Regions from separate parts of the Colwellia sp. MB02u-10 genome, predicted to be linked through region 2. Evidence: predicted binding sites of a transcription regulator. Region 2 holds the regulator's gene; each other region holds the start of a gene.
What was found. Region 2 encodes LexA, which represses DNA repair genes until DNA is damaged. Its sites were predicted from a motif close to TACTGTATNNNNATACAGTA; they were not measured.
Positions count from the first base shown of each region.

Region 1 (8,256 bases), on a different contig from region 2:
CTCACTCACTATAGGTGAAATTACTTTGTTTACGCTAAATCGACCACACATATTAACCTCAACAGTTTATCTTAGGTATTTCTGACCAGTTACTCGTAGAGCGAGGTGATAAGAAGTTTCGTCTCATTGCCCACTTTTCGTTTTTTTCAGCGACAGCGACTTCAACTGCGCCTCTACCATAGCGATGATTTATTTGGTCATAACATTTCATTAAAGGCGGGTTATTCACACTAAGACTAAACATATCTTGTTGCTGAAATTGACTATTCTCTAGTTCAACGCCACCTACTCCGCAGCGATAAAAGCTAACACCTTTACTATAAATACTATCAAATACGTAAGAAATAGCACCTACTAGCTTTAAGGTATTATCAGTCGCAATGGGGAATTCATAAATAACAGATTTTTTATAGTAACTGTCATCATGTGGCGAGCTTGATGCAAAAATAACTAATCGTTTAATCAAAGAGCCTTGTCTTCTAACTTTTGCCCCAATAAGACTGGCGTGACTTGATAGTGCAGCTTTAAGCGCACGAGGGTCAGTTACTCGCTGACCAAAGCTACGTGTAGAAAATATCTGCTGTTTGTCTTGCCCTATTTCATCCCAATTTAAGCACTGCATGCCATTCAGTTCATTTACAGTTCGCTCAACGACGACACCGAACTGACTTCGCATTGCTTTAGGTGATTGATTAGCTAAATCCCATCCATTTTTAAGCCCTAATATACTTAGTCGTTTGCCCAGCTTATTGCCAATACCCCACACTTCGGTCAGTGACATTCTAGAGAGGATTTCTTTACGAGAGGCTTTATCATCTATCACAGCGACACCATCAAAACCTGATAACTTCTTCGATGCATGGTTCGCGGCTTTGGCTAATGTTAAGGTCGCGCCGAAGCCAACACCAACGGGTAAACGTGTTTCTCGCCACACCGCCTTGCGTATTACATGGCCGTATTCGTGCCAGTTATCAACACAGCTAAAGTTTTTGAAATGTAAGAACGATTCATCAATAGAATAGACATAATGGTTATCTGAGTAACGCGCAATAACATTCATCATTCTTTCACTTAGGTCTGCATACAGTTCATAGTTTGAAGAACGAACAACGACACCGTGCTTTGCTAGAAAAGACTTAACCTTAAAATAAGGGACAAATTTAGGTACTCCTAGCTGCCTAGCGATAGGGCAGACAGCACATATACAGCCGTCGTTGTTCGTTAAAACGACAACAGGTTTATGCCTAATGCTTGGGTCAAAAACCTTCTCTGCACGTGCATAGAAAGAAACAGCATCAACTAACCCAAACATGACAGCAGTACGGGGAGTTTTTTGTGCAACCTGAAGGATACATTTACTACTCCTTCTATTTGAAAGTCATCGCTTTCGCTTATTTTAATGGGCTTGTGTTCGTCAGAGGCAGATAACAACAATGCATTATCGGTATCAATTATTTTGCACACAAAGCAGCCATTAAAATTTGCTACAATTACAGAGCCATTACTAATATGCTCCACCCTATCAACAACAAGTACATCGCCATTAAAAATCCCTCTGCCTTCCATTGACCGTCCATTAGCGAGACCAAAGAAAGTCGCATTAGGGTGCTGAAGAAGTAACTCCTCTAATGAGAGATTTAGTTCTTGATATTCTGCTGCCGGTGATTCAAAGCCGGATATGCCTGCTTCAATATAAACGGGTATTACTTTCATAAAAAAACCAATTACACTGTACATAAATACAGTATAGTTGGTTTTGGGTATATTATGAAGTGCGATCATCAATTAGGTATAACTAGAACCAATGGCGCATAAAATATTGGTAATGAATTAAACTTAATGCTTTGATGCTAAATACTATTAAGGTAAGTTGAGTATTACTAGGTTGGTCTTAATCACTGTGGGTTTTCAATGTGACCTTCTATGAACTTCTTAATAACGTCGCCAGTCCTCCATAACTGAGAAGGCTTAAAAGCCAAAGATATATTCCTAAAGTTACTACTAAACCAAACATTTATTCGGTACTTATACATGACATTCAAAAGTTTATTATTCCCTTGCATACTGCTCAACCTTATTTTACTGACACCTTTAGCCAACGCTAACACAATAAAAAAATCAAACTCCGGTATTTGCCACGAGTCAACTAGTCCGTATTATGAACGCACTAAAAACTTCACTTCATTTGATAGTTTAGCGTCATGTATAGATGCTGGTGGCCGACTTCCCAAAGGTTCATCCTCATCTTCAGTATCAAAACAAAAATCATCAAACTATTCACGAAAGATGTTTGGTCATGGTTGGGCTGACAGCAACAAAGACTGTCAAGATTCCAGAATGGAAACACTTATCACTTATTCCTTGTCCCCTATTCAGTTTAAAACAGAAAAAAAATGCATGGTCATCTCCGGAAAATGGATTTCACCATTCTCAGGGGAGACTATATATTCGGCCTCAGAGATAGACATTGACCATGTTGTACCGCTCAAGTGGGCATGGATTCACGGTGCGAATCATTGGACTAAAGCCAAGCGAGTGAAGTTTGCAAATGATCCAGCAAACCTATTGAGTGTAGAAGCTAGGTTGAATAGACAAAAGGTAGCTAAGGGATTAAATGCGTGGCTACCACCAGCGAATCAGTGTCAGTATATATCTCGTTTTATCAGAGTTTATAAGACATACAACTTAGAATTGAGCAACAAAGAACAAGTGAGTTACGATAAAATTAGACTACAATATTGTAGCTAGATAACCCAAGGCCCTCTTTGGCTTATAAATGGTAATTAAATTTGCTAAAGCTTGCCTATAACTCAAATAGATACGTGCTTACAGTAAGTAACTTTATTGCCCTTAGTTTCTCATTAGGTCAGATACTTCCATACTATCCAATAATTCAAGATACAGATGAATGGTGCCGTTCGAGTAATCTAGAGATATTATTAAGCAAACTACCTTTTTGAGAGCTTTCCCACATTTATGCTCTTTATTGAGCTGTATAAATTATACGAGGCCTTCTTTTCATGGCTACGCTCCTTTACTTTAAGGATAGCGTTGTGTTGACCATTTGAGCTCAAGCCACAAAGAAGACCTAATTAAGGCATGAATTTTCTTAATAAATAGTCCGTTGAGCCACCAAAGCGGTCATAGGGGTTTAAAGTCAAGCTGTCAAAAAAAGACAGCTTGTATTAGTTCCGATTCAATTTAAATTCATGGACACCATCATATTTTACATTAATTATTATTCTAATATCTTTGTAAGAGAGTCAATAAGCTCTGTCATTTGATCTAAAATCTTATCGAATGCAGTTATTAGGTCGTTATCGTCAATCTCAAGGCGATTAATAGTCTTTTCATACGTTTTACCTCGTCTATGTGCTACTCCCGAAGAACGAACCCCTTGAAGCCCACCCAAGAACCTAGCAGCATCAAAATCTATCTTTTTTGTTTTAATAAATGCAGAAAACAACTTCATAGATTTCGTTTCATCACTAGGCATAACCGCTTTTATACCTTTCACATTTATCGAGTCGATTGTTATTTTAACAAGTGATAAAACTTGTGAATCAAATTCAGATTGTTCACTTTTGGTTAAGCAATGTAATGTATTAAAACAATGTTTATCAGAGTCCGTTAAAGGTAAGAATAAATACCAACCGAATTTTTCAAACCATTCATTTTGAAACCTTTCAAACACGCCCTTAAAGATTAAGTCGGGGCTTTCAGGATTTGACCATTGCCCTAACATACTCCTTTCAAAGTATGTTTTGCTCATCTTTTTATCTTCTGCCCCAATATTGAAGCATTTCCAATATTTTTGTTCCGAATGGGGTAAGTCCTTTCCTAAATCACCTAAAAAGACACAAACATGATCTTTTGAATTATTATCAATTCTTAACTGCCAATATCCAATTTTATAAATCATGCTATCTGAAACTTCATATTCTGTAGATGCATTAAAGTATCTTTGTAGAACATCTTTACTAAAAAAGACTTGAGTTAAATAGTGTGGCGAATCGGGATTACCACCAAAATAATCAGCTAGAATAGATGGATCACACGAATGAGATTTTGAATCGTGCTCATCTCCTTCAATGATAAATTCTTCATAGTCTTCTTCTAAACTAACAGGTGATGCATTTTGCTCTGTTAAACCTAGGCACTCTATTAATTTTTTACCTACCACTCTTGTAAAGTTCTTATAACCTTTTACATATGAGTCATTGGAATATTTATCGTATCTAATACTGTCTTTTTTAATTATCTCTTCGTTATCAAAATTTTCGTTAAAATGAAAAGTGCTTTCAAAAAACAAAAGTAAATTCATTTGTTTTGCTGCCATGAATGCTTTTAAGAATGAAGCTCTAATTACAATTTCTTTTTTTGAATATCGAATTACTTCAATCTCTTTTCCATTATCATCATCAATCACATATTTAGAGTTTTTAGCGTCATTGTACAATCTCAAGTACAATACTAATTCTTGAAGAAGTTCATTACACTTTTCATTTCTTCCTATAAAGTCTCGAACATAAACCAACGGTAAAAATTCAGATGTATGTTCTTCATAACTTACATCATCACCACACGTTATTATTGAAGGACAACCGCTACCGTATGATAAATCCCACCCGTAAGAGTCCATATAAACTTCCCTTCCGACTATTGGAGATAAACAAGAGTATTGCGAACCATCAACCGTTTTATCATCAGAATCGAGGTTTCTAAATAGAGGAATCCACGTTTCTTTACCTAGTTCATTCTCACAATAAGTAACAAAGTCTGATATTTTATTTTTTGACAAAAGAATCCTTCCTAAATTTATTCATAAGGTATTTTATATGCTTATGATAATACCATCTCAAGGTATGACTATGTTTAAAATCAATATTTAACAGTGTTGCTTTTTAGAGGCGACATACTTCAATGAATTTAGTATTTGATGAACGATTGATGTTTGAACTTCGCTCTCTGTAAAAGTAGTCCTTAGCGCCTCGGAAATCCCGTTAACATTCTGAGAGGAACTATCACTGACAGCTATGAGCTTGCAGGAGTCATACACTCTAAACTTGATTGAACATCATCCTGACTGGCTCCTGAGCCACCAAAGCGGTCATTGAACTTTTTAAAAAACCTGATGAATTAGAGCATTAGTTCTAAGGATCTTTCGTCCCAAAGTGCCAAAGAAAGATTATTTCGTATTATCCAAGGGAGCTATTTTCAATTAAATAGGGAAATTCAGCACTACAACTAAGAACTTGATAATTAATAGCTATATACAAAAAAAATTTCCAACTCATTTTTCATTGCCCATTTCAGTATCTCCACCCATGTCATCATCCAAAAAATCATGGTCATCATAAGCGGTGCGTAAGTTGGTACATTCGCAATAAGTTTTTGATGATTTTCAATTTCGAACTGCGCTATAGAATATAACCACTTTTGGTTTCGCTCATGACTATTCGCTTAGTGCGTATCACCTAATAAAACGTTTATATCACAAATGGGTTTGCCATTATTATAAGCAATCCCCCATGCATTTTGGACATCATCTTTACCAGCACCAGATAATGCTTTTTGGCATGAAGAAAACATGACTTTAAATAATTTAGGTTGACTAGGTGCTGTCTTAAACACAGACCCGATACAGTGAAAGGTTCTGTGATCCCAAATTTTTCATCTTTAGTTCCAGAAATATTAATTTTTTAACTATATTGAGTGTCCGGTTCCAGCCCAACTAAAGGTAATCGTGTGCCTTCATAAGCTAAATTTTTGTGCTCTCCTTCCCCACATCGCACCACTTGAAGCGGTAAAGGATAAGGAATGGAATTTATGTTTGTAGGATCATCTACAGGAAAATAAGTAACTTGTGCTGTTGTGGGATACAAATCGAGAGATTCAGAAGGTAGTTTATCTTCTTTATATTTAGCTTCAATTCCAACCCAAACGGTGAATGAATCGGTTTTAACATCACCAATCATGTAGCCTACAATTTATGAACTAAAAGCCATAATACGTCCTTGTTATTAAGTTTATGTCCTAGATTTTAGTTAAGAACTTAAAATTAGCTAATTTTATGGCAATAAATAGTTCATATCTTTCAATCGTCAGAATTAGTGACTAGTAGAATTATCATGTGCATTGGTATAACCCCCTTCTAAATAGACAATAAATTTCGACTGCGTAATAAAGTATAGATGCACATCAATAGAATTATCTTCGGCTTCACTTGGACAAAGTCAGGGGACTCCTGAGTAAATACTTTTACTAATAGAACATAATTCGGTTAAATTTTGATTGAATTACATGATTTATCACCCCTTATTTTGAGGGAATAATTTTTGAGCATTAGACAAAAAATTTGTCCAACCTTCAGATCCTCCTGAAATTACCCAACCGGTCAGTACTACATCTACAGCGTCAAAAAACATGACGTGTGCTTGGCTACTAAATTGCGGTGGATTTTCTAGTCCTCCCAATATACGAACTGCACCAATAGAAGCTAAAATACATCCTACGGTTAGTGATGCAATAAGGCACATTCTGCCTGTCTCCGATGAATAGTCATTTACAATGCTCCGCCACAATTTAGCAGTGCTAGCTAATTCAACATTATTGGGATCTTTTGCTAGTGCTTCTTTAGCCGATATGAATTCATTCGAATATTCTTCAGATGTGCGACGACGAAATGTTCGTTTGAAGGCTTCAATAATTCGTTCATTTATCGCAATGACAAAACCAATAAAGGTAACTTGAGCTAAAAATGTATTATCCGATACAGTGGTTAAATCTGTCGTTAGTGTAGTAAAACCGTAGTGACTAGCTATTAATGCAATCAAGAAAAACACACAAGATAGTTTCAAAATACTATAAAGATAACCTTTCCTGGTATTTATTGTCATTTGATTAATTAGTTCTTCTTTAGTAATCATCATCATCTCCTGTAATATTTTTATCCAATTCTCCCCCTACATTTGGGGTTGTTTTTTAACTCGATTTGTTCAGGATTTTTAACGCTTATTTTCAACAGTTCCGCAATGACGGGTATATAATGTTGTTCATTCTCTCCCTCGAGAAGGGTAATAAGCGAAGAAATAGTACGTCTGGACATGGGCAATGTAGACGTCTTAGACTCATTCGAATTCTTCATCACCCATAAGTCATAGCTCTTGCTAGTTGCTGAGTAAATGAGCTTCCAAAGATAGTCAGGTGTTTCCGGTAATCCATGGCTTTGGGAGTAAAAATCATTGCTTGGGTCATTGCCAAAAATCACCCCTGCCAAAACGGTAAGTGGCGTCAGTTCAACATCATCCCTGTAGCACTCCGTCAACGATTCTGTCTTTTTCCATGCACCGTTTCTATTAAAGGATTCAGCCTGTGGGACCATATTAACCATGGTATTGGTTTGCAGTGCTTGTATTTTGTTGTCATCAAAATGGTCGATGGCTATTAAATGTCCTACGTCAAACCCCTTTTTTTGAGAAGCATAAGTCTTATCTGAAGTCTGTTGGCAATCAAGTTTTGATGCTGACTCATCTAAATAGTATTTTCTACTTGAAGTGTCCTCTTTACCATTATCAATATCAATTTGCGCCATTGACAGTAATGCTGCTTTTTGCTGACAAGAAACCCAAATGCTGAAGCGTTCATATTCACAATAGGCAATATTGGTGGAAGTTGATTTCACACAGTGTGCGTTTGCTTGGAGGCTTACTAGCAAAGTAAGTAAGATACTTAATGTCTTGTTCAATTACATCTCCTTTTTCTATGGTGGTCCATTTGGCTATAAATACTCTTTATATTTCTTATACACAGCTTTGTTCTCACCAAAGAATTCTAGTAAATCGATGTTAAAGAAAATACTGCCGTTATTATCACTTCTGTGTACGTATCCGAAGCTATATTTATTTTTTATATGAAGAGTAATGCCATAGCCAAGCGCATCGGTTTCGGGTCTATCGTGATATATACTCGTCAACGAAAAACCAATCCCTTCTTTCCACCAATTAAAGCCTATCCATTCAATAGCAATACTTACATCATCCCTATTCCCTTTTTCTAACTCATGTATATTTTCGTAGACAATACTTGGTCGTAAAAGGAATGCCTGCCAATTAGGAGGACCGACTAAATCAATACCACTAAATTTGTTTTTTTGGAGTGTTGTGGTAAACCACACATCAAGGGGGGATTGATAACGTGCAACTTTAATGAATTCCTCCCAGTCACTTTTAAGTCCACTCAGGCGCTTGTCATTAT
Region 1 covers NZ_JACGVK010000077.1:8,503-16,758, forward strand. The annotation lists gene H4J59_RS03220 (Y-family DNA polymerase) at 59-1,312, opposite strand; gene H4J59_RS03225 (LexA family transcriptional regulator) at 1,300-1,713, opposite strand; gene H4J59_RS03230 (HNH endonuclease family protein) at 2,032-2,748, shown strand; gene H4J59_RS03235 (hypothetical protein) at 3,239-4,801, opposite strand; gene H4J59_RS03240 (hypothetical protein) at 5,464-5,634, opposite strand; gene H4J59_RS03245 (hypothetical protein) at 5,703-5,978, opposite strand; gene H4J59_RS03250 (hypothetical protein) at 6,312-6,929, opposite strand; gene H4J59_RS03255 (DNA/RNA non-specific endonuclease) at 6,950-7,747, opposite strand; gene H4J59_RS03260 (hypothetical protein) at 7,781-8,256, opposite strand, start outside.
Region 1: the regulator LexA is predicted to act here: its motif matches at 1,728-1,747, upstream of H4J59_RS03225 (LexA family transcriptional regulator).

Region 2 (8,256 bases):
CTGGCTTAGTTAAGCATGTTACTGTTCTTGAATTTGATAGCGTACTACGTGCTGATGCGGTATTACAAAATAAAGCGCGTTCGTTGCCAAATATCGAGATTATTGTTAATGCTCAAACCACCGAAGTATTAGGTAATGGCAAGCATGTGACTGGACTAAACTACCTTAATCGTGCAACAGATAAGCAAGAGAGTGTCGAACTTGCCGGTATTTTCGTACAAATTGGTTTAGTGCCAAATTCAAAGTTTTTGCAAGGAACTGTTGATTTAACCGAGCGAGGCGAGGTGATCATTAATCACAAAGGTGAAACCAATATTGCGGGTGTTTATGCGGCGGGGGATGTAACAGACACGCCATTTAAGCAAATTATTATCGCTATGGGCAGTGGAGCAACAGCAGCATTAGGTGCATTCGATTATTTAATTAGAACACCGAACCCGCTTGAAAACACTGAAAGCGTTAGCGAAGCTGCAGCTTAGTAGCGGATTAATTAGTAGCGGATTAATTAGTAGCGGATTAATTAGTAGCGGCTTAACTCGCAGCTCAAACTAGCACTGAAACGCCAGTACAATAAGTACTAAAAAAATAAACGCTATCGTCGCAACGGTAGCGTTTTTTCGTTAATAGCGCGTTTGCTGTTGCACTGATTTTACCTTTGACCCATCTAAGTTCCATGCAGGCGTGATATAGCTTGAACTTTAGTTCATCAAGTTAAATGAAGCTTAACCGTTTTTGCTCCAAGCTCATAAGCGGGTTGTGAAACATAGCTAACTTATTCATCAAATAAACCCGTTACTGCTTGGCGCACTTCATTAACCACAGCGCTAACACTTTCCATACGCGCGTAACCGGCACGACAAAGTAATGATATTTCACGCACCGGTTGCGGGCTTTCAAAAGGAATGTAATGAATATGCTTCTGTGGAGCATAATTAATTGTCGCCAACTGTGGTAGCAGCGTAATACCCATATTGCTTGCCACCATATATCGTAAGGTTTCAAGACTGGTGGCTCGAAAACTATCATCTTCCTCCGCACCAGCGCTAAAGCAATAGCCCATGGCTTGATCTCTCAAACAATGGCCATCTTCTAAAGTGAGAATTTTTTGATTATGTAAATCATCAAATGTTACTTTGGTTTTATTAGCCAGTGGATGTGAAGGTGACGTTGCCATTACCAAGGGCTCGATGAATAAATCGTAACGTTCAAAACGTGCCATTTCTGGTAACCAAGGCAAAATTAAAATATCGAGTTTGCCTGCTTCTAATTGTTGCAGTAAATCTTGGGTTCTATTTTCATGTAAATAGAAGTTTATTTTCGCTAGATTGCTGTTTAGTGCTGGCATAATATGCGGCAATATATATGGCGCTAACGTCGGTATTAAGCCTATATGTAAATCACCTGACAGTGGATCAAGTAGCGCTTTTGCCGCTTCTTCAAAGTTATTCGCGGCGTTAAGTACTTGCCGAGCTTGTTGTACTAACTGTTTTCCTGCGGGTGTTAGCATAACATTGCGCGGTTGGCGTTCAATTAAGGTTAGCTTAAGGCGTTGTTCTAGTTTTTGAATTTGACCACTTAGCGTTGGTTGACTAACAAAGCAAGCCTCAGCAGCATGGCCAAAATGCTTATATTCGGCAATGGCGGTTAGATATTCTAAATCACGAATTTTTATCATAGTTTAAATCTATTGATATGAGGTGGTTGATAGCTAAATTGATGTTAACTTAAGGTACTCAGTTTAGCGAGCATACTGAAAAGCAAAGCCGGCAATGAAAGCGCTAATACCCAGACTAAGCGAGGTTTGCAAAGGCTATAAACTTGTTAAAAGCTTAGTTAATTGAGGCGCTTATTGCATCACTGGGTATTTAAGCCGTTGTTTAAAATGACTGACTGTGCTTTGAGGTCTTAAAGCCTTAATGAGTTAAGACGTTGAAGGAGATTGAAGCATTATAGCTTTGAGCGCTCATAAGCTGGAATGTTAATAAAATTTTCATCACCTTTGGCAACCGCTTCCTTTAAGCTCGCTTTTCTATTTTGGCGAGACTCAATACTTTCACCAAATACCTGAAAGTGAGATCGCGCGATAACATCGACAGCCTCTGCATGAGATATAACGCCTAACGCTTTACCCGCATGGATAAAGCCTTCAACTCTGAATTTTTGCTTATCATCTTTTTTATGATTTTTTGCGAGGCTAAAAACTTTTAGCAACTGTGCTTGGCAACAACCTAAATATTCGTGTTTATTCATTATCTTCCATTCACCTTCTAAGGTTGATTTACCTGCTGTTTTAGCAAGGTTAATAGTTATATTTATGGGTATTTTTAATGACCTTAATCAGTAGTGCTTTTTGATTCATTAACATTCAAATTGACCATGATGCATACCTGACTGATTTAATCGTGAAAGCCGCTTTACAACAACATGGACTGAGCACTTAATTTTTTGGAAACACCACCATTGCAACTAAAACCCAAACCAGCAAAGCCGGATTATTATTTTCTTGCGTTTATTTACAGCCTGTATACAATAACAGTAATACTGTGTAAAAATACAGGCTCGCTCTTAAGTAGCTTAAGGAATAACTATGCGCCCTTTAACCCCCAGACAACAGCAGATTTTTGATCTGATCCGAGAAAAAATTTCTGATACGGGTATGCCGCCAACGCGTGCCGAAATTGCTGCTTTTTTTGGTTTTAAGTCGGCCAATGCAGCAGAAGAACATCTAAAAGCGCTAGCGAAGAAAGGCTATATTGAAATGCTGCCTGGCACATCGCGTGGTATTCGTCTTACACAAGAGTTTATCGCTGAAGATGGTTTGCCACTTATTGGTCGTGTGGCGGCCGGTGAGCCTATTTTGGCGCAAGAACATGTTGAACAACATTACAAAGTTGATGGCAATTTATTTCATCCTCCAGCTGATTATTTATTGCGAGTTAATGGCGAGAGCATGAAAGATATCGGCATTATGGATGGCGACTTGTTGGCTGTTCATCAAACAACCGATGTGCAAAACGGTCAAGTGATTGTTGCTCGTGTGGAAGACGATGTTACCGTGAAGCGTTTTAAACGTGAGGGCAATGTGGTTTATTTACATGCTGAAAATGAAGATTTTGCACCGATTAAGGTCGATTTAAAGTCTCAGCAATTTAATATCGAAGGCCTAGCCGTTGGTGTTATTCGCGCGGCTGATTGGATGTAGTTCACCTTGCACTTACTTCATAAATGCTAATACTTAGCTAGACTAGATTTTCCTACACTAGACTTTCCTACATTATATCTCGCAGATTTAACGGTAACTTGGTTTAAGCCAAGGGGTTAAAATCTGCGTATTTCTTATGCTTGATAACCATTTCTGTGCCTAATATGTAGCTCAATTTTTTTGGTTAGAACAATCCTCCTATTCGGCAATAAATACCGCTAATAGCTTGCTTTTTATACAGCAAATTTCTGTGTTGATTATTTATTATTCAGCATGAAAAGTATGCCTTGAACAAAATATAAACATTGCAGCCATCCTTTTAAAAATCTACTTGTCGTCCAGTTTAGGGCATTTACTCTATTGTATTTATTGGTTTTTATTTATCATACTTTTGAAATTAAAAATTGACCCCTATCAAGTTTTAAGTAATTCTAGTCTGGAAAACGTACAAAAAAACAATAGGGCGTAATTGATAGCTGTTGATTAATGCGTCACTTAAATAATAATAAATGTATGCGCTAAATAGCCGGTTTTCATAATGAAAATATGTTGTTTGGCCTAAATTAAAGGTGAAGGAGATGTCGTGTGAAAAGACGTAACCTAGGTTTGCTGTTGCTAGGGGGCTTGTTGTCTAGTTCAGCGTGGGCAGATATGTCGCTGAACTTAACTAAAGGTGTTACTGAGGTGAGCAGAGACGTATATGATTTACATATGCTGGTGCTCTATATCTGTACTGGTATCGGTATTGTGGTCTTTGGTGCTATGTTTTGGTCTATGGTGTTTCACCGTAAATCAAAAGGTTTCAAACCAGCAACCTTTCATGAAAGCACAAAAGTTGAAATTCTTTGGACGGCGATTCCTGTCGTTATTCTAATTGCTATGGCTTTTCCTGCCACTATTACGCTGATCGATATGGAAAATAACGATGACGCGGATTTAACCATTCAAGTAACAGGTTCTCAGTGGAAATGGCATTATAAATATTTTGATCAAGACCTTGAATTTTATTCAGTGCTTTCTACCCCGCGTGAACAATACGAAAACCAAGATGGTACCTCAGCAGAAAAAGGTGAACATTATCTGTTAGAAGTTGATCGTCCTTTGGTGATTCCAACCAATAAAAAAGTGCGTTTTGTTATTACTTCTGATGATGTTATCCATGCTTGGTGGGTACCGGCATTTGCGGTAAAACAAGATGCTAACCCAGGCTTTATTAATGAAGCTTGGACCAAGGTAGATGAACCCGGTGTTTATCGTGGCCAATGTGCTGAGTTGTGTGGCAAAGACCACGGCTTTATGCCGATAGTGGTTGAAGTTAAGTCTGAAGCCGATTACGCCATTTGGCTTGATGAGCAAAAGCAAATGAAAGCCAATGCAGCAGCTGCTGAAGCGGCGTCGTTAAATGCTTCGGCTTCAATGGACGAATTAATGCAACTGGGCGAAACAACCTATACCGCTTACTGCGCAGCGTGTCACCAAGTCAGTGGACAAGGTTTACCACCCGCATTTCCAGCCCTTAAAGGCAGTGCTATTGCCACAACGGGTCCCGCTAGCGCGCATATAGATATTGTCGTTAATGGTAAAGCAGGTACCGGCATGCAAGCTTATGGTAAGCAATTAAGCTTAAAAGAAATTGCGGCGGTTGTAACTTATGAGCGTAATGCTTGGGGTAACAATACAGGTGAAGCTGTTCAAGCGGCTGACGTGCAAGCGGTTAGTGGCGCAGGTACCTCAGATATGGTTAAGCAAGCGGTTGCAGACGTTAAAGAACAAGTTGCTGAAACCGTTGCCAAAGTCATACCAGAAGAAGATTTATCAAAGGTTTATAGCCAAGACGAATTAATGACCCTGGGTGAAGATGTCTACATGACAGCTTGTGCTGCTTGTCATCAAGCTACTGGTGAAGGCATGGCGCCTGTTTTTCCTGCACTTAAAGGTAGTCTGATTGCTACCGGTGATGTAGCAGTGCATTTGGATATGGTGCTTAACGGCAGCAAGAAAAATCCAGCGATGGCGGCTTTTGCCGGCCAATTAACTAAAACGCAAATTGCGGCGGTTGTCACTTATGAGCGTAACGCTTGGGGTAATAACACCGGTGATTTAGTCCAGCCAGCAGCCGTTGCTGCTGCTAGCGCGAAGTAGGGAGGCGTTATAATGACTACAGATGTAATTGATGATCAATCCGAGCATGATTCACATGACGGTGAGCACCATGATCATAAAATGACCGGCATAAAACGCTGGCTATATACCACAAACCATAAAGACATTGGTTCGATGTATTTATGGTTCTCTTTTATCATGTTTTTGACTGGCGGTGCTATGGCGTTGGTTATCCGAGCTGAATTATTTCAGCCTGGACTACAGATAATTGAGCCTGATTTCTTTAACCAAATGACCACAGTACACGGTCTTATTATGGTATTTGGTGCGATAATGCCAGCCTTTACCGGTTTGGCTAACTGGATGCTACCTATGATGGTTGGTGCGCCAGATATGGCACTCCCTAGGCTGAATAACTGGAGCTTTTGGATATTACCCTTTGCTTTCGCTATTTTATTGTCGTCTTTCTTTATGGAAAGTGGTGCACCAAACTTTGGTTGGACCTTCTACGCGCCTTTATCAACGACCTATAGTAACGGTAGTACAGCGTTCTTCGTTTTTGCGGTACATATTATGGGAATTTCCTCAATTATGGGCGCAATTAACATCGTTGTAACCATCATGAATATGCGTGCGCCTGGTATGACTTACATGAAAATGCCATTATTTGTTTGGACATTTTTCATTACGGCTTACTTGTTAATCGCGGTGATGCCGGTGCTCGCGGGTACCGTTACTATGGTGTTAACCGATACCTATTTTGGCACCAGTTTCTTTGATGCCGCCGGTGGTGGTGACCCAGTAATGTTCCAACATATTTTCTGGTTCTTTGGTCATCCTGAAGTTTACATCATGATTTTACCTGCATTTGGTATTGTCTCTACAACAATTCCAGCCTTCTCACGTAAGCCTCTATTTGGCTACAGTTCAATGGTTTACGCGACCGCATCAATTGCATTTTTGTCGTTTATCGTTTGGGCGCATCATATGTTTACCACGGGTATGCCGTTATTTGGCGAATTATTCTTTATGTATTGTACGATGTTAATTGCCGTACCTACAGGGGTGAAAGTCTTTAACTGGGCAGCAACAATGTGGCGTGGGTCTCTTAGTTTTGAAACCCCTATGTTGTTCTCTATTGCCTTTGTGATTTTGTTCACTATTGGTGGTTTTTCTGGCTTGATGTTAGCAATGACCCCAGCTGATTTTCAATATCACGATACTTACTTTGTTGTGGCTCATTTCCACTATGTATTGGTTACTGGGGCGTTGTTTTCTATTTTTGCTGGCGCTTATTACTGGTTACCAAAATGGACGGGTTACATGTATAACGATACGTTAAGTAAGTGGCATTTTTGGTGTTCACTTATTTCAGTAAACTTATTGTTTTTCCCAATGCACTTTTTAGGGTTGGCCGGTATGCCGCGTCGTATTCCTGATTATGCTTTGCAGTTTGCTGACTTTAATAAGTGGGTCAGTATTGGTGGCTTTGCCTTTGGTATTTCGCAGTTAATCTTCTTGGTATTGGTTATCAAGTGTATTAGAGGTGGAGAAAAAGCGCCGATGAAACCTTGGGATGGAGCTGAAGGTTTGGAATGGACAGTGCCTAGCCCTGCGCCATACCACACATTCACAACACCACCAAAAATTGATTAAGTGGAGCTAAAATGACTAACGGTGAATCGCAAAACAAGTTATCAAAGCAAGCACAAGCGAAAACGCATGATGCTTCGGTGAAAAAAACAGTAAAAAAACTGATGTTGATTGTTTTTGGTATGTTTGGTTTTGGTTTTGCGCTGGTGCCGTTATACGACGTTTTTTGTGATATCACTGGGTTAAACGGAAAAACATCTAATGTTGCGGCCAGTTACAACGTCAAGAGCATAGATACCGAACGTACCATTACCGTACAATTTTTGACTCGGACAGCCAAAGGTATCCCTTGGAAGTTTGAGCCCATGGTTAATGAAGTAGAAGTACACCCAGGTGAGCGCAAAACCGTTATATTTTACGCTAAAAATGAGTCTACAAGCGATATTGTCGGACAAGCTGTGCCGTCAGTATCACCAGGGCGGGCGGCGGTTTATTTTCAAAAGATAGAATGCTTTTGTTTTAATAGCCAACCGTTAAAAGCCAGTGAGGATGTTGAAATGGGATTGCAATTTTATGTTGATTTAGACATACCCGATGACGTATCCACCATCACCCTATCTTACACCTTGTACGACATTACAAGCTCGGTTGATTCTTAAGTGCTTGGCACTTAAATGAGGGGAACAACAATGACAATAAAAGAATACGAAAGTTATTACGTACCAGCGCAAAGCAAGTGGCCAATAGTGGGCGCTATTGCCTTGTTTTTGATTGCCGTAGGTGCGGCAAATTATGTAGCAAATTTGAATAACCCTGAAAATGCAGGCGGCGGCTGGGTATTGCTGGCGGGTATTGCCTTGATTATTTATATGATGTTTGGTTGGTTTAACAATGTTATTACCGAGTCAATGTCAGGAAAATATAGCCACCAAATGGACAATTCATTCCGCCAAGGTATGAGTTGGTTTATTTTTTCAGAAGTGATGTTTTTTGCTGCTTTTTTTGGCGCCTTACTTTACGCCCGTACCTTTTCAGTGCCTTGGCTTGATGGCGCCGGAAATAATGCCGCAACGGCAATAATATTATGGCCTGAATTTACCGCGACTTGGCCATTAATTAAAACGCCAGACGGTACTGAAACTACCGCTATGGGTTGGTATGGCTTGCCATTAATTAACACTATTTTGTTGTTAACTTCATCAATTACCGCCCATTTTGCTCATGTTTCGTTAGAGCAGAATAAACGTGGTTTATTGAAGTTTTGGCTAGGGCTGACCGTTGTATTAGGTGTGGTGTTTTTGTTTTGCCAAGGCTTAGAATACGCCCATGGTTATGCCGACGAAATGAAATTGTATTTA
Region 2 covers NZ_JACGVK010000140.1:64,253-72,508, forward strand. The annotation lists gene ahpF (alkyl hydroperoxide reductase subunit F) at 1-479, shown strand, start outside; gene oxyR (DNA-binding transcriptional regulator OxyR) at 773-1,675, opposite strand; gene H4J59_RS18505 (hypothetical protein) at 1,948-2,250, opposite strand; gene lexA (transcriptional repressor LexA) at 2,588-3,202, shown strand; gene coxB (cytochrome c oxidase subunit II) at 3,788-5,344, shown strand; gene ctaD (cytochrome c oxidase subunit I) at 5,357-6,961, shown strand; gene H4J59_RS18525 (cytochrome c oxidase assembly protein) at 6,973-7,557, shown strand; gene H4J59_RS18530 (cytochrome c oxidase subunit 3) at 7,588-8,256, shown strand, end outside.

Region 3 (8,256 bases), on a different contig from region 2:
TTTCCAATACATGGCGGTGGCGATTAAGGAATAACCATCACGCTCTACAGCGGCAATAATTTTCTCTAGCTCTCGACGGTTTAATAGTAATTTCCGGTCACGATTAGCATCACAAACCACGTGACTAGAAGCGGCGTTAAGCGGCATTATTTCAGCGCCAAGTAAATAGGCCTCACCATTTTTTATGTGTACGTAACAGTCAGATATATTTACCTTACCGCTGCGTATACTTTTAATTTCCCAACCCTGTAAGCTCATTCCGCCTTCAAACTTATCAGTGAGGGTATAGTTATGACGTGCTTTTTTATTTAGAGCAATAGTATTGCTGCTTGATTTCTTTTTCTTTGCCATTATATTTCCATTTTGTTTGCTACCAAAAATAGCAATCTTCAACATTATACGGAGTATTGCTGTTATTTAAATGGCTTATTTATCATTTTTCACTTTAATGCGTTTTTAAAAGACATTTGCTATGATAGCGCACTTGAGAATTGGAGGGTGAATGCCAAACATAAGCCGTAGTGCATTAGTGATGCACAGTGTAGAAGATATGTATTATTTAATTAATGATGTGATTGCCTACCCGAAGTTTTTACCTAATTGCAGTGATAGTAAAATAGTTGCCCAAGACGAACATAGTATGACCGCCGCGATATTAGTGTCTAAAGGTGGTCTGAAAAAATGGTTCACCACGCAGAATGTGCTCATTAGCAACCAAGAAGTTAAATTGAGTTTAGTTGATGGGCCTTTTAAGTATCTTGTGGGTGGTTGGCAATTAAAAGCCTTATCTGACGATGCCTGTAAAATCGAATTGACCTTAGATTATGAATTTTCTAATAAAATGTTTGATTTAGCTTTTGGTCGAGTATTTAATAATTTAGCCAATAATATGGTGCAAGCGTTTACTCAGCGAGCAAAAGAAGTATACGGTTAGTGGTATAAGCTGCGTATTAATAGAGTTTACATTAAGATGAGCGAATAGGTTATGAGTGAAGAAATTAGTGAGCAAGCCCCATTCGCGATTGAGGTGGTTTACGGCACACCGACACGACAAGAGATTATTAGCTGTACTGTTGAGCCTAACACTACGTTAGAGCAAGCCATTTTAGCTTCTGGCATCGTTGAAGAGTTTCCTGAAATAGATTTAGCCGTTAATAAGGTGGGTATTTGGAATCGCTTAGCTAAGTTAACCGATACGGTGAAAGACTTAGATCGTATTGAAATTTACCGTCCACTGCTTGCTGACCCGAAAGAAGTGCGTAAACGCAGAGCAGAAAAAGCCAAAGAAGAAGGCCGGGCTAATAAAATTACTGGCGGTCGGGTTTAGCCACACCGAGGTAATACTGGCTAGAGTTAATTTACTCTTTTGATATATGACTTAGTCTGACTCAATTAGGTTATTTATTGAAAATTTAGCAATAAAAAAGCATGTCCTAAAATAGACATGCTTTATCTTCAGGATGAACCTTATATCAAGATCACATGGAAGTTGCTCGCCATTAAAGTCATTAATGGCTGCAATGCATCAGTACATTCCTGGACGCCAATGTGAAAGAGTGATGATGTTCAAAAAACAACTAACCGCTAGTTAACCCTAGTTAATCATGGGCACGTTATAGCTTTCGGGTAATTCAAAATCACCTTCAGCATTAACAACCTTATTGTTATCAAAAGTAATGGTAAATTGTTTTTTTGCGTTGAATTCGTCGCTTCGACCTGATTTGAAACTATAAACATAATGCCAAATATCTTTATTAAACGCGCCTTGAACAACAGGGCTACCTAATACAAACTTAACTTGTTCTTTTGTCATACCAATTTGAAGTTTGTCGATATCTTTTTGCTCTAAATAGTTTCCTTGTGGAATATCTATACGATAAACCCAGCTAGAACAGGCAGAAACAGACAAGGCGATTACAATAGCTAATACTCGAAAAAACATGTTAATTATAATTATCCTTTATAGTTTGAATGGGGATAATAGCGAAGCGGGCTAACAGATACAAAATAATTTTTAGTTTATTTTACCCGCTTGTTGATCTTTGCTTTATCCGGCCAGTAATTCTTGCGCGTTAGCTAGGCTATTTTCGGTAATTTTATCACCAGCCAGTAAGCGAGCAATTTCTTGGACGCGGCCATTGCTAGAAAGTTCAGTTACTGTGGTTTCTGTATGTTCACCATCGGTTAATTTAGCGACAAATAATTGTTGATGACCTTTACTGGCCACTTGCGGTAAATGAGTTACACAAATAACCTGAGTATTTTTTGCTAGTTGTTTCAACTTGCTACCTACCATAGCGGCGGTTGGGCCACTGATGCCCACATCAACTTCATCAAATATTAAGGTAGGGGTAATAATTTTATCCGCCAGAATAACTTGCATCGCTAAGCTAATACGAGAAAGTTCGCCGCCTGAGGCAACTTTATTCATCGCTTCTAACGCTTGCCCTGGGTTTAAACTCGCTAGATAACTAACGCTGTCATTGCCATTAACAGATAAGCTTTCGCTTTTATCTTGGCAAATATCGATGAAAAATTTGCCATACGGCATGTTAAGTTCAGCCATGCTTTTGGTGATCATCTTACTTAACTTAGTGGCTGATTTTTTTCTTGAATCAGACAAAATCAGTGCAGCGTGTTGATATTTTTGTTTTGCGGCCTCTATATCATCTTTAATTTGATTTAAACGTGTTTCATCAGAGCTAAATAATTGTAGCTCTTGTAATAGCTGCTGATGAAAGTTTGCTAATGAGCTTGCCGACACTTGATGTTTTTTCGCTAGCAGCACAGCGGTTGAATAACGCTCTTCTATTAAAGTATAAGCTTGTGGATCAAGCTCTAAACTTTCGTAATAATGCTTAATTTCTTGGCTAGCGTCTTCAACTTGAATTAAGGCTTCGTTAAGCTGTTCTGCTATGGCTTTTAATGTCGGGTCATAGTTACCTAAAGTGGTAATTTGCTCGGTACTGTGCCGTAGGCCATCAACGACGTTAAATTGTTCATCTTCAGATAATTGTTGTACAGCAATTAAGGTTTCATTGAGGATGTGCTGACCATTACTTTGGCGGTTATAGTCAATTTCCAAGCTTTCAAATTCATCAAGTTGTAATGAAAACTCATCTAATTCGTTTACTTGGTACTGTAATAACTGCTGTTTGGCTTCACGTTGTATTTTGCTTTCTTGCAACAGTTTGGCTTCTTGGCTAAGTTCACGCCATTGATGGTAATAATATTTAACTTCATCTAATAAGTGCTGGTGGCCAGCATAAGCGTCAAGAATATTGCGTTGTTCAGCGGGTTTAACAAGGAGTTGATGGTTATGCTGACTGTGGATATTAATCAGTAGTTGTCCAATTTCTTTTAGTTGCGTTAAAGGCACTTGGCTACCATTAATATAGGCTTTAGAGCGGCCTTCAGCAGAAATAACCCGCCGCAGAATACATTCATTTTCGAGCAACATGTCATTGTTTTTTAGCCATTTTTTTGCTCTTTTGTTATTACTAGTATCAAAAGTGGCGGCTAACTCGGCTTTCGCGCAATTAGGTCTAACGACGTTGGTTACCGCCCTATCACCTAAGCAAAGCCCTAAGGCGTCAATAGCAATAGACTTACCTGCACCGGTTTCGCCGGTAATGGTAGTCATGCCTTGTTGCCAATCAATGTCGAGTGAACGCACAATGGCAAAATTTTGAATGTTGAGCTGCAATAACATAGTAGCCTCACTGTCTTTATCGCAACGTTATATTGGACAAAGTGTTATACCAATTGATATGGTAACTAAAAAACCAGATACTGTTAATTTATACAGTATCTGGTTTTTATTCAAGCTATGTTTGCAACTTTATTTATATTTCGACATTCTACTCATCGCAGGTTTAAGCAATATTAGTAGAGTTTATGACCCCAACCTAATTTATTTCTTAGTACATTAAAGTAGTTATGATCAAGTGGGTGTATTAGGCGTAGGGTAAATTCACTTTTTTTAATAATCACTTCATCACCGGGCATAACAGCTAAAATTACATGACCATCGCAGCTAACTTGCAAGTTTTCATAGTTTTCATTGGCCAGTTTTAGTTTAATTTCGCTATTGCCATCAACCACAATAGGTCTACTGGTTAACGTATGAGGAAACATAGGCACCAAGGAAAGGGCATTTAAATTGGGGGTTAATATCGGGCCACCCGCTGACATAGAATACGCGGTTGAGCCGGTAGGCGTTGAAACAATTAAACCATCAGAGCGTTGACTAAACATAAAGCTGCCATCGATATAAACTTCAAATTCGATCATGCTGGCGACTTTACCTGCATGCAGTACCGCTTCGTTCACCGCACTGTTTGAGCTTTTAAGTTTGCCGTGGCGATAAACTTCAGCTTCGATAATAAAGCGTTGTTCAGCGCGAGATTCACCTTTTAAAATGGCTTCAAGCGGGGTAATTAAATCATCAGGAGATAAATCGGTAAGAAAACCTAAATTGCCACGGTTAACCCCAATAACACCAATATTGTAACAAGCTAAAACTCTAGCTGCTCCTAACATATAGCCGTCACCACCAATAACAATAGCCAGATCAGCCTGCTCACCAATACGGGTAAGTGACGCCATGACAACATTTTCAATATTAACGGTTTTGGCCACAGAGTCTTCTACCAGCACTTGATAGCCTTGCTGCGACAAATATTGATGTAAAGCTTGTATGGTTGAACTGGCACCTTCATGGTTAGGTTTACCAATTAAGCCAATAGTGCGGTATAAATTACTCATACGGTGCTTATAAATATGTAATATAATTAAGGACTATCAGCAGTTTCGCGCTATTTTGCTTGCTTGTAAAGTTGACTTTTTTTTAAATGATTCACTTTTGTGCTTGAATCATAAAAACAAACCCCCATAATTAGCATTATTATATTTACCTATTTTGAAATTTAAGAACTACTTTGGAGTTTTTCATGGCTAACGAGTCAACAGAGAATAAAAGTGCTGAAGATATTTTAGCAGAAAAATTATCCGCTGAAATTATTGAGGATGCAGAAGAGCAAGTTGAAGTTCAACTTGACGCTGCAGCTGAAAACATCAGTGTTGAGCAAGAAAAAATAAACGAACTTGAACTCGCCTTAGCTACCGCTAAATCAACGGTTGCCGATCAAAAAGATTCAGTTATTCGTGCGAAAGCAGAAGTTGATAATGTTCGTCGCCGTGCGTCACAAGATGTTGAAAAAGCCCGTAAGTTTGCTTTAGAAAAATTTGCTGCTGAAATGTTAACAACAGTAGACAACTTAGAGCGAGCATTACAAAATATCGATAAAGATGACGAAAGTAATACTGCTATCATCGAAGGTATTGAGTTAACTTATCAAGGTTTATTAGCTTCGTTAGAGAAATTTTCGATTCAAGCGATTGATCCACAAGATCAACCATTTAATCCTGATTTGCATCAAGCGATGTCAATGCAAGAAGTTGAAGGTGTTGCGCCTAATACCGTTATTGCCGTTATGCAAAAAGGTTATGAGTTAAACGGTCGTTTAATTCGCCCAGCTATGGTGATGGTGTCAAAAGCTAAGCCGAGTGTAGATACCACCGCATAATTTTATTATTCGGTAATTTTGCACGACAAGAAAAGCCAGACAAATGTTTGGCTTTTTTATGTGCAAGATTTGATCTTTTTAAGTACAAAAAAATCGCCCCAAGTCACACTATCACCATGCAAAACCCACACTATCACCTGGCTAAATTCACATTATCACTGTAGGCCCTTGTAGGGTGGACTTTAGTCCATCAAGTTAAATGAAATTTAACCGTCTTCAGCATAAACACCGAAAAAAAAATAATACCCGCGATAGCTGTTTGTTAACCCATCAGATTAATTGCTAGCTTAAGGGGTGTCAGACTAAAGTCCGACCTACAAAACCTACAAAACCCACAAAAACAATTGCCCAAGGCCAAGTTACTACTTGTAGGGTGGACTTTAGTCCACCAAGTTAAATGAAATTTAACCGTCTTCAGATAAATGCCCATCAACAAAGCAAAATTATGGTTAATGCCATTAACTAATGAGTATTTATTTAATGACCATGTTCTTGCTATGTTTTCTAAACTATATTTTTGCATAATCATTGTGTAGCTCTTTACTACTAATGGTATAGACCGCAAATGCTTAATTGTTAGTAATAAAAAGCAGAGCAAATAAAAACGGATGTTTTTTACTTATTTCGATAAAAATAGTTGAAAAAACTTTTTCCTGCCCCCACTAACTGTTCATCGAAAGATTTAATCTTTATTTTTAACGTAATAAGTATTCGGAGATCCTCAAGATGGGCAAAATAATTGGTATTGACCTAGGGACAACAAACTCTTGTGTTGCTGTTCTAGATGGCGGTAAAGCACGTGTAATTGAAAATGCAGAAGGCGATCGTACAACTCCTTCAATCATAGCTTACACAGAAGAAGGCGAAACGTTAGTGGGTCAACCTGCTAAACGTCAGTCAGTAACAAACCCTAAAAACACATTGTACGCCATTAAGCGTTTAATTGGTCGTCGTTTTGAAGATGAAGAAGTTCAACGCGATATAAAAATTATGCCATTTGGTATTGTTAAAGCCGACAACGGTGATGCTTGGGTAACGGCGCGTGATAAAAATATCGCTCCACCACAAGTTTCTGCTGAAGTTTTAGCAAAAATGAAAAAAACAGCTGAAGACTATTTAGGCGAGAAAGTCACTGAAGCCGTTATTACGGTTCCTGCTTACTTTAACGATGCACAACGTCAAGCAACTAAAGATGCGGGTCGTATTGCCGGTCTTGAAGTTAAACGTATCATCAACGAGCCAACTGCTGCTGCCCTTGCTTACGGCATGGACAAGCAAGAAGGTGACAAAGTTGTTGCGGTATACGATTTAGGTGGTGGTACATTTGATATCTCTATCATCGAAATTGATGAAGTTGAAGGCGAGCACACGTTTGAAGTACTAGCGACTAACGGCGACACTCACCTAGGTGGTGAAGATTTTGATAACCGTTTAATCAACTACCTAGTAGCTGAATTCAAGAAAGATCAAGGCATGGATTTAACCACTGATCCTCTTGCTATGCAGCGTTTGAAAGAAGCGGCAGAAAAAGCAAAATGTGAGCTTTCTTCAGCACAACAAACCGATGTTAACTTACCTTACATCACTGCTGATGGTTCAGGCCCTAAGCACATGAACATCAAAGTTACGCGTGCTAAATTAGAGTCTTTAGTTGAAGACATGGTTAAAGCCACTTTAGGTCCGCTTAAACAAGCACTTAAAGATGCTGACCTTTCAATTAGTGACATTAACGACGTTATCATGGTAGGTGGTCAAACACGTATGCCTATGGTACAAAAAGTTGTGACTGAATTCTTTGGTAAAGAACCTCGTAAAGATGTTAACCCTGATGAAGCTGTAGCTGCAGGCGCTGCGATTCAAGCGGGTGTACTTTCTGGTGATGTAACTGACGTACTATTATTAGACGTTACGCCATTATCATTAGGTATTGAGACTATGGGCGGCGTGATGACGAAAGTTATCGAGAAAAACACCACTATCCCAACTAAGCAATCTCAAACATTCTCTACCGCAGACGACAACCAAGCGGCAGTAACAGTACATGTTGTGCAAGGCGAGCGTAAGCAAGCTTCAGCAAACAAATCTCTTGGTCAATTTAACCTTGAAGGTATTGACGCTGCACCACGTGGTACGCCACAAATTGAAGTAACTTTCGATTTAGATGCTGATGGTATCTTGCACGTAACAGCGAAAGATAAGAATACTGGTAAAGAGCAAAAAATCACCATTAAAGCCTCTTCTGGTTTATCAGATGAAGAAGTAGAGCAAATGGTACGTGACGCGGAAGCAAATGCTGACGAAGATGCGAAATTTGAAGAGCTTGTACAAGCTCGTAACCAAGCTGATGGCATGGTTCACGCAACGCGTAAGCAAATTGAAGAAGCAGGCGACGATTTACCAAGCGAAGACAAAGAAAAAATTGAAACAGCATTAGATGAACTTAACGTTGCCATTAAAGGCGAAAGTAAAGAAGAGATCGATGCCAAAACTCAAGCGGTTGTTGAAGCTTCAGCTAAGTTAATGGAAATTGCTCAAGCTAAAGCTCAAGCACAAAGTGGCGCACCTGAAGGCGAAGCTCCTGAAGCTGATGCACCAGGCGGCGACGATGTAGTTGACGCTGAGTTTGAAGAAGTTAAAGACGACAAGTAGTTAATTGTTAGCTTGCCAC
Region 3 covers NZ_JACGVK010000117.1:99,995-108,250, forward strand. The annotation lists gene smpB (SsrA-binding protein SmpB) at 1-351, opposite strand, end outside; gene H4J59_RS09505 (SRPBCC family protein) at 503-934, shown strand; gene H4J59_RS09510 (RnfH family protein) at 986-1,327, shown strand; gene H4J59_RS09515 (outer membrane protein assembly factor BamE) at 1,595-1,942, opposite strand; gene recN (DNA repair protein RecN) at 2,048-3,712, opposite strand; gene nadK (NAD(+) kinase) at 3,886-4,767, opposite strand; gene grpE (nucleotide exchange factor GrpE) at 4,953-5,588, shown strand; gene dnaK (molecular chaperone DnaK) at 6,315-8,237, shown strand.
Region 3: the regulator LexA is predicted to act here: its motif matches at 3,791-3,810, upstream of recN (DNA repair protein RecN).

Region 4 (8,256 bases), on a different contig from region 2:
ATTTAGAGGCGATGACTCGTTTTGGCTCTGATAAACCAGATTTACGTAATCCACTTGAAATTGTTGACGTGGCTGATATCTTAAAAGATGTTGAGTTTAAAGTGTTCTCTGGCCCGGCTAACGACGATAAAGGCCGAGTTGCCGTTATTTGTATACCGGGAGGCGCCGCTAAATTCTCTCGTAAAGGTATTGACGAGTTAACTAAATTTGTTGGTATTTACGGCGCTAAGGGCATGCCATGGTTAAAAGTTAATGACCTTGATGCCGGTCTTGAAGGCTTACAATCACCGATTTTAAAATTCTTAGATGAAGCCGCCGTTAATGCCTTATTAACTCGTACTCATGCTAAAACCGGCGATATTATTTTCTTTGGCTCAGACACTTATAATGTGGTGACTGAATCATTAGGTGCCTTGCGTTTAAAAGTGGGTGAAGAGCTTGGGTTATTGCAAGGTGATTGGAAACCATTGTGGGTGGTAGACTTTCCAATGTTTGAAGAAGCTGACGGCAACATGCATGCTATTCATCACCCATTTACCGCGCCAACCAATTTAACCGCGGCTGAATTAGAAGCAAATCCAGTGGGTGCTTTGTCTGATGCCTATGACATGGTGCTTAATGGCTGCGAATTAGGTGGTGGTTCAGTGCGTATTCATAATCAAGATATGCAAGCCGCTGTATTTCGCATTCTGGGTATTAGCGATGAAGAAGCGCAAGAAAAGTTTGGTTTCCTATTAGAAGCATTACAATATGGCGCGCCACCACATGCCGGTTTAGCCTTTGGTTTAGACCGTTTAGTGATGCTGATGACTGGAGCTAGTTCAATTCGTGATGTGATGGCATTCCCGAAAACAACGACTGCGGCGTGTCCGTTAACTAATGCCCCAGGCCATGCAAACCCAGCACAACTGGCTGAATTAGGCATTGCTTGTTTGGCAAAAGAAATTGATACTGAGCCAAAAGCAGAATAACGTCTGTTAGAAAAATTTTAACGTGACTAAGCGTTAATGTTAACACAATTAAAACGCACGAATTAATGCTACTTAGGCCTTATTCGTGCGTTTTTTTTCCATAGTATTATTTTTAAAGTTAACGCTTTTATTAAGGTAAATAACGAGTGAGTATTATTTTAGGTATTGACCCAGGGTCACGTTTAACCGGCTATGGTGTCATTAAACAATCGGGCCGTAATTTTACCTATTTAGGCAGTGGTTGTATTAAAGCCACAGCGGCAGGTGAAGACTTAGGTATGCGCTTGCAAACAATTTTTGCTGGCGTTAGTGAGCTTATCTTGCAATTTCAACCTGACATGTTTGCTATTGAGCAAGTCTTTATGGCGAAAAATCCTGATTCTGCATTAAAGTTAGGCCAAGCCAGAGGTGCGGCTATTGTTGCGGCGACGAACAATGGTTTAATGATTGCAGAATACTCTGCTAGACAAATTAAGCAATCGGTTGTGGGTACAGGTGCGGCAGATAAAACTCAAGTGCAACATATGGTGAAAACTATTTTGAAATTACCAGGTACACCTCAAGCTGATGCAGCCGATGCACTGGCGGTTGCACTTTGTCATGCGCACAGTCACGACTCGATCAGTAAACTTTCAGGCCAAGCCACTAAAACAGTACGCGGACGCCTACGCTAATGGTTATTGTTTTAGTATCATCGTTATTTATGCACCGCTTTAAATAATTCAGGGCGTAAACTTTACTGTATAAATATCTAGTGGTATGGTGTTGTTATATAGTATATCAAGCAAAGGTTAAGCCGTGATTGGACGTTTACGTGGCATATTAATAGAAAAAATGGCCCCCGAAATTTTAATTGAATGTAATGGTGTTGGCTATGAAGTGACTATGCCAATGACCAGCATTTATGCCCTTGGCGAGGTTAATCAAGAAGCGACTTTATATACCCACTTTGTGGTACGCGAAGATGCACAATTACTTTATGGCTTTGCTAATAAAGTGGAGCGTAAACTGTTTCGCTTACTGATCAAGGTTAATGGTGTTGGGCCTAAATTAGGTTTGGCTATTTTGTCAGGCATGTCTGCCGATCAATTTGTCAGTTGTGTTATACATGACGATTTAACCACCATAGTGAAAATACCCGGTGTTGGCAAAAAAACAGCGGAACGCTTGTTGATTGAAATGCGCGATAGATTAAAAGATTGGCAAACTGACAGTAGTGACGCTTTGGTGCACATGATGCCAACGGATGTTAATCAAGCCAATGCCTTTATCAGTGATAGTAAAGGCGATGCTATTAACGCCTTAGTTTCTTTAGGGTATAGTCAACTACAAGCAGACAAAGCAGTTAAATCAGCTTTTCATCCTGACAAAAGTAGCGAAGACTTGATCCGTGGCGCCTTAAAAGCCATGTTATAAATATTAATTACTTCGCCATATTGACGATAACAAGTTTGGGCCAAAGGTAAATGACGATAAAATTTTTCAATGAGTTTTTCAATGATTTTTTACAATGAGTAATACATGATAGAAGCAGACAGATTAATTGAACCCGTAGCCACCCGTGAAGATGAAACGGTTGACCGAGCTATTAGGCCTAAAATGTTGTCCGACTATACTGGGCAGGCTCATGTAAAGTCTCAAATGGAAATTTTCATTGCCGCGGCCCTGAAAAGAGGAGAGCCGCTTGACCACTTATTAATTTTTGGTCCACCGGGTTTAGGTAAAACCACCTTAGCTAATATCGTCGCGAATGAAATGGGCGTAAGTGTTCGGGCTACCTCAGGTCCGGTATTGGAAAAAGCCGGTGATTTGGCGGCATTACTGACTAACCTTGAAGAAAATGATGTCTTGTTTATCGATGAAATTCATCGTTTAAGTCCTGTGGTAGAAGAAATTCTTTACCCAGCGATGGAAGATTATCAGTTAGATATTATGATCGGCGAAGGGCCAGCAGCCCGCTCTATAAAACTTGATTTACCGCCCTTTACCTTAATTGGTGCAACAACTCGCGCAGGCGCGTTAACCTCACCACTTCGCGATCGTTTCGGCATAGTGCAACGGCTAGAATTTTATAACACGCAAGAGTTAACCGAAATTGTCATGCGTTCAGCACATTTCTTAGATTTAGACATTGCTCAAGCGGGAGCATTTGAAGTTGCAAGGCGTTCTCGTGGTACACCGCGCATTGCCAATCGTTTATTACGCAGAGTCAGAGATTACGCTGATGTAAAAACTGACGGTATAGTCAGTAAAGCAACCGCTGCCAGTGCCTTAGATATGTTAGAGGTAGATAATGAAGGTTTCGATTTAATGGATCGAAAATTATTGGAAGCGATCATTGATAAATTTGCCGGCGGCCCCGTTGGTCTTGATAACATTGCCGCTGCCATTGGCGAAGAACGTGAAACCATTGAAGATGTACTAGAGCCTTTTTTAATCCAGCAAGGTTTTTTACAACGTACACCCCGCGGGCGAATTGCCACGAGTAGAGCTTACCTACACTTTGGCTTAGACTTTCCAAGTTAACCGCTAAGTTTTTACCATTATAAAAAGCACCTTAGGGTGCTTTTTATGTTCAGGATGAACGGTATGGCGTGGTCACATGGATGTGAAAGAACGTCGATGTTTATTCTTTGAATTTTAAGCAAAAAAAAGCCCACATAAATCTATGTGGGCCAACTTAAAATATAAGCTGATAAAAGGAAATGGGGATCCTAGAAAATATATAACAGAGAAAGGTAACAACACCTATCAAAACATTTGTGGGCTAAGATGAAAAATGTAAAAACAAAATTCGTGCGCTAGCTCAAACAACAAGGCTATTTTAGTCCGATGAGTAGAGTAACGCAAACAAAAATAATTTATGTTAATCATTAGAAAAACTAATGCGAAATGATTTGCAGGAATATAGGGGAAGTAACCATTTACAGTCGCTGATCAGTAATGATTTTTTATAATATTACACTCATAAAAGATCCGTAATTAGATTTATTGTTGAAATTTTTACAAAGAAAGTACCTTAGCTCTTGTTCCGTGTGAGCTTTATCTATTAAGATAAGGACTTAAAGATTTTATACTAAGATAAATCGAATAAATTTAATGTCATTAAGCAGTCATCAACACACCGTACGTGTTTACTATGAAGATACCGATGCCGGCGGTATCGTTTATTACGCGAACTATTTAAAGTTTTTTGAACGCGCTAGAACAGAATGGCTGCGCGAACTTGGCATTAATCAATCAATATTTTTAGAACAAAACATCGGCTTTGTGGTCACAAAGGTGGCAATGGACAATAAGGCATCAGCAAAACTTGATGACTTGCTAACAATCACCACAACAATAAGCCGGTTAAAGTCTGCCAGTTTGGTATTTTCACAGCAACTTGTGAACCAGAACCAGATAACATTATGTGCGGCTGAGATTAAAGTCGCTTGTGTTAACTTGGCTATGGCTAAACCTAAACCTTGTATTATCCCCAAAAGCATATTAGGAGCATTAAAACGTGTCAGCTGAAATTTCGTTTTTTGATTTATTTTTACAGGCCAGTTTATTAGTTCAACTGGTCATGTTGACCTTATTAGGATTTTCAATTGCTTGTTGGACCATGATTTTTCAACGTCGTAAAGTATTGCTTGCAGCTCAAATACAATTAAAAGACTTTGAAGATAAATTTTGGAGTGGTGCTGACTTAAGTAAGCTCTACAGTGAAGTATCTGCCAAAGAGCATATTGACGGTATTGAAAGTCTTTTTGTTTCTGGTTTTCGTGAATTTGCTCGTTTACGTAAATCGCATGGCTATGCACCGCAAGTGATTGTTGACGGCACGCACCGAGCAATGCGCGTAGCAATGTCAAGAGAAGTCGATAACTTGGAAACACACTTGCCCTTTATGGCCACCGTTGGCTCAATAAGCCCTTATATTGGTTTGTTTGGTACCGTGTGGGGTATCATGAATTCATTTATTGCCTTAGGTGCGGTTGAGCAAGCCACTCTGGCTATGGTTGCGCCCGGCATTGCCGAGGCATTAATTGCCACTGCAATGGGGTTGTTTGCCGCCATTCCTGCCGTAATGGCATTTAACCGTTTTAGTCATAATGTTGAAAAACTTGAAAATAGCTATGGTAACTTTATGGACGAATTTTCAAGTATATTACAAAGACAAACAGCGACAGAGCAACACGGCTAAGGTAGAGATTAACTATGTATAATCGAGTCAGGCGCCGCAAGGTTGCTGAGATAAATGTAGTGCCTTATATTGACGTAATGTTAGTGTTGCTGATTATTTTTATGGTAACGGCACCGCTGATAACACAAGGCGTTAAAGTTGATTTACCGCAAGCGGATGCACAACCTCTTAGTAAAGACATGAAGCCGCCTTTAGTGGCTTCAGTTGATGCCAATGGCAACTATTATTTGGCGGTGGGTACTAGCAAAAATGAACCTATGTCGGCAGAAGAAGTTGCCACCTTAGTTGCTGCACATTTAAAGTTGGAGCCTGACACCCCCGTGGTGGTTAATGGCGATGGTGCGGTTTCTTATGATGCGGTGATTCAATTAATGGTGATGTTACAAAAAATAGCAGGTGTACCATCTGTTGGTTTAATGACTGATACCCCGGAGAGTAAGTAGTGTCATCGAAGTATTCAACTCCCTTAGTGTTAAGTTTTGCCATACACATAGTACTGGCTGTTGTTTTGTTGTGGGGTGATTTCTCATCACCACCAAAATCGACGCCAACGTCAGTACAAATGGAGCCCATTCAAGCGGTTGTTGTTGAAAGAAGTAAAGTAGAGGCGCAAATTAATAAGATCAAAAAGCAAAAGGCCGATGACGCTCAAAAGCTTAAAAATCTTGAAAATAGTATTGCCGCCGCAAAAGAAAAACAAGTAAATGAAGAAAAACGCATTAAGAGTCTTGAACGTCAACGGAAGAAAAAAGAGCAAGAAAAAAAGGCCGCTGACAGCGCGGCTAAAAAGTCTCAAGCTAAAGCAAATGCGGCAGACAAACAGCGCAAACAAAAAGAGCTTGAAAGAGCGCAAGCTGATAAAGCGGCAGCAAACGCGCAAGCTAAGCGAATAAAAGAAGAGCAAGCGGCTAAAAAAGCAGAAGATTTGCGTAAAAAGAAAGCGGCCGACCAAAAACGTAAACAGCAAGAAGATCGAGAACGTGCCGCTCAGCAAAAGTTATTAGAGCAACAAATGGCTGAAGAAATGGCCGACCGTCAACAGGCTCGTCGCCAACAAATGATGACAGAAATTGGTCGCTTTACCGCCTTAATAACACAAACCATAAAGCGTAATTTGATTACTGACCGTAGTACGATGGAAGGTAAATATTGTAAATTAACCATAAGTCTAGCACCATCAGGTTTTGTGACCAATGTGGTCACAGGCAAAGGCGACAGACGAGTTTGTGAAGCCGCAAAAACTGCGGTTTATAAAGCGGGTACTTTACCTGTTTCTAAAGACCCTGAAATATTTCGAGAAATGAGAACGATCAGTTTAACGGTAGCGCCAGACAAATTTAATTAAGTTTTTGTATATATTAGGAAGATAATCGACTCTATGAAAAATGTAACTTTATTTTTACTATTCTTTGCTGTAGTTTTTTCGCAGCAGGTAAGGGCAACGTTAGAAATTGTTATCACCGAAGGTGTTGATAGTGCACGACCCATTGCTGTGTTGCCATTTAAATGGACAGGAACGGGCGTCATGCCAGAGCGTTTATCTACAGTGGTCAGTGATGATTTACTACGCAGTGGTAAATTTAGTCCAATTAAAGCCTCACGTTATCCTCAGATACCTAACAAGGATAGTGAAATTGATTACAGCGCTTGGGCAAGTGAAGGTGTTGAAGCCGTTGTTATTGGTGAAGTTAGCGAAACCACGATAGGTCGTTATCAAATAAAATACCAATTGGTTGATGTTATTCGTGGCCAAGTTACCGGTGGTGAAACGCAAATGTTAAGTAATGGTAAGTTAGTGCGTACCTCAGATCATATTTTGGATGAAAGTACGGTTGAGATTGGTGCCGATCAATTTCGTCGTTATGCCCACCGTATTAGTGATGCTGTTTATGAAAAGCTCACAGGTACACGTGGTGCATTTTTAACAAAAATTGCCTATGTTATTGTACGCGATCAAGGTGAATATCCTTATCAGTTAGCTATTGCCGATTATGATGGTTTTAACGAACATGTTTTATTAAGTTCAAAAGAGCCATTAATGTCACCATCGTGGCACCCCAGTGGTAATCAGTTAGCTTATGTAACCTTTGAAAATCGACAAGCACAAATTCATATTATTGATATTTATTCCGGGCAACGTAACTTAATAAGCTCGTTTGAGGGTATCAACAGTGCACCTAGTTGGTCACCAGATGGTAAAAAACTGGCAATGGTATTGTCTAAAGATGATAATCCTGAGCTTTACGTGATGAATGTTGCAACGAAAAAGTTACGACGTATAACCCGTCATCGAGCCATTGATACTGAACCGAGTTGGACACCAGATGGCAAGTCATTAATATTTAGTTCAGAACGAGGTGGAAGAGCGCAGTTATATCGCGTAAGTTTACTAGATGGCAAAATCAGAAGGCTAACTTTTGATGGCGAAATGAACCTAGGTGGCTCATTAACACCTGATGGTCGTCAATTAGTGATGGTAAATCGTACAAACGGTAAGTATCATCTAGCCAAGCAAGAATTTGATTCAGGGATTTTTCAAGTGTTAACCACAACACGTTTGGACGAATCACCAAGTATATCCCCTAACGGTGGTATGATTATTTATAGTACTTTACATAATAATCGTCAGGTACTAAGTTTAGTTTCCGTAGATGGAAGATTTAAGGCAAGGTTGCCAGCACTTAATGGCGAAGTGAAGTCACCTTCATGGTCACCATTTTTATAATAATTAATAATTAATAATTAATAGTAATTTAATTTGTAAATAATAAGGACACATAAAATGCGCTTTAATAAAACAGTAAAAGCCTTAGCGGTTGTTTTACCTATCATGGCTTTATCGGCTTGTAGTTCATCTGACTCAGCTAGCGAAGACGCTAGTGCGATGCAAAAAAATGAAGCTGTTATGGCTGAACAAAAAGCTCGTGAAGCAGCAGAACTTGTAAAAGTTGAAGCAATGCAACGTGCCGATGCTATTGAAGCTAAAAAACGTCAAGAAATTGAAAAATTACGTTCAGAGCATATTGTCTATTTTGATTTTGACAGATCAACAGTAAGTGGTGATTTTGTCGCTATTCTTGAAGCACATGCTGAGTT
Region 4 covers NZ_JACGVK010000114.1:46,733-54,988, forward strand. The annotation lists gene aspS (aspartate--tRNA ligase) at 1-971, shown strand, start outside; gene ruvC (crossover junction endodeoxyribonuclease RuvC) at 1,118-1,645, shown strand; gene ruvA (Holliday junction branch migration protein RuvA) at 1,770-2,387, shown strand; gene ruvB (Holliday junction branch migration DNA helicase RuvB) at 2,493-3,497, shown strand; gene ybgC (tol-pal system-associated acyl-CoA thioesterase) at 4,071-4,487, shown strand; gene tolQ (protein TolQ) at 4,477-5,160, shown strand; gene tolR (protein TolR) at 5,175-5,603, shown strand; gene tolA (cell envelope integrity protein TolA) at 5,603-6,505, shown strand; gene tolB (Tol-Pal system beta propeller repeat protein TolB) at 6,539-7,885, shown strand; gene pal (peptidoglycan-associated lipoprotein Pal) at 7,943-8,256, shown strand, end outside.
Region 4: the regulator LexA is predicted to act here: its motif matches at 1,709-1,728, upstream of ruvA (Holliday junction branch migration protein RuvA).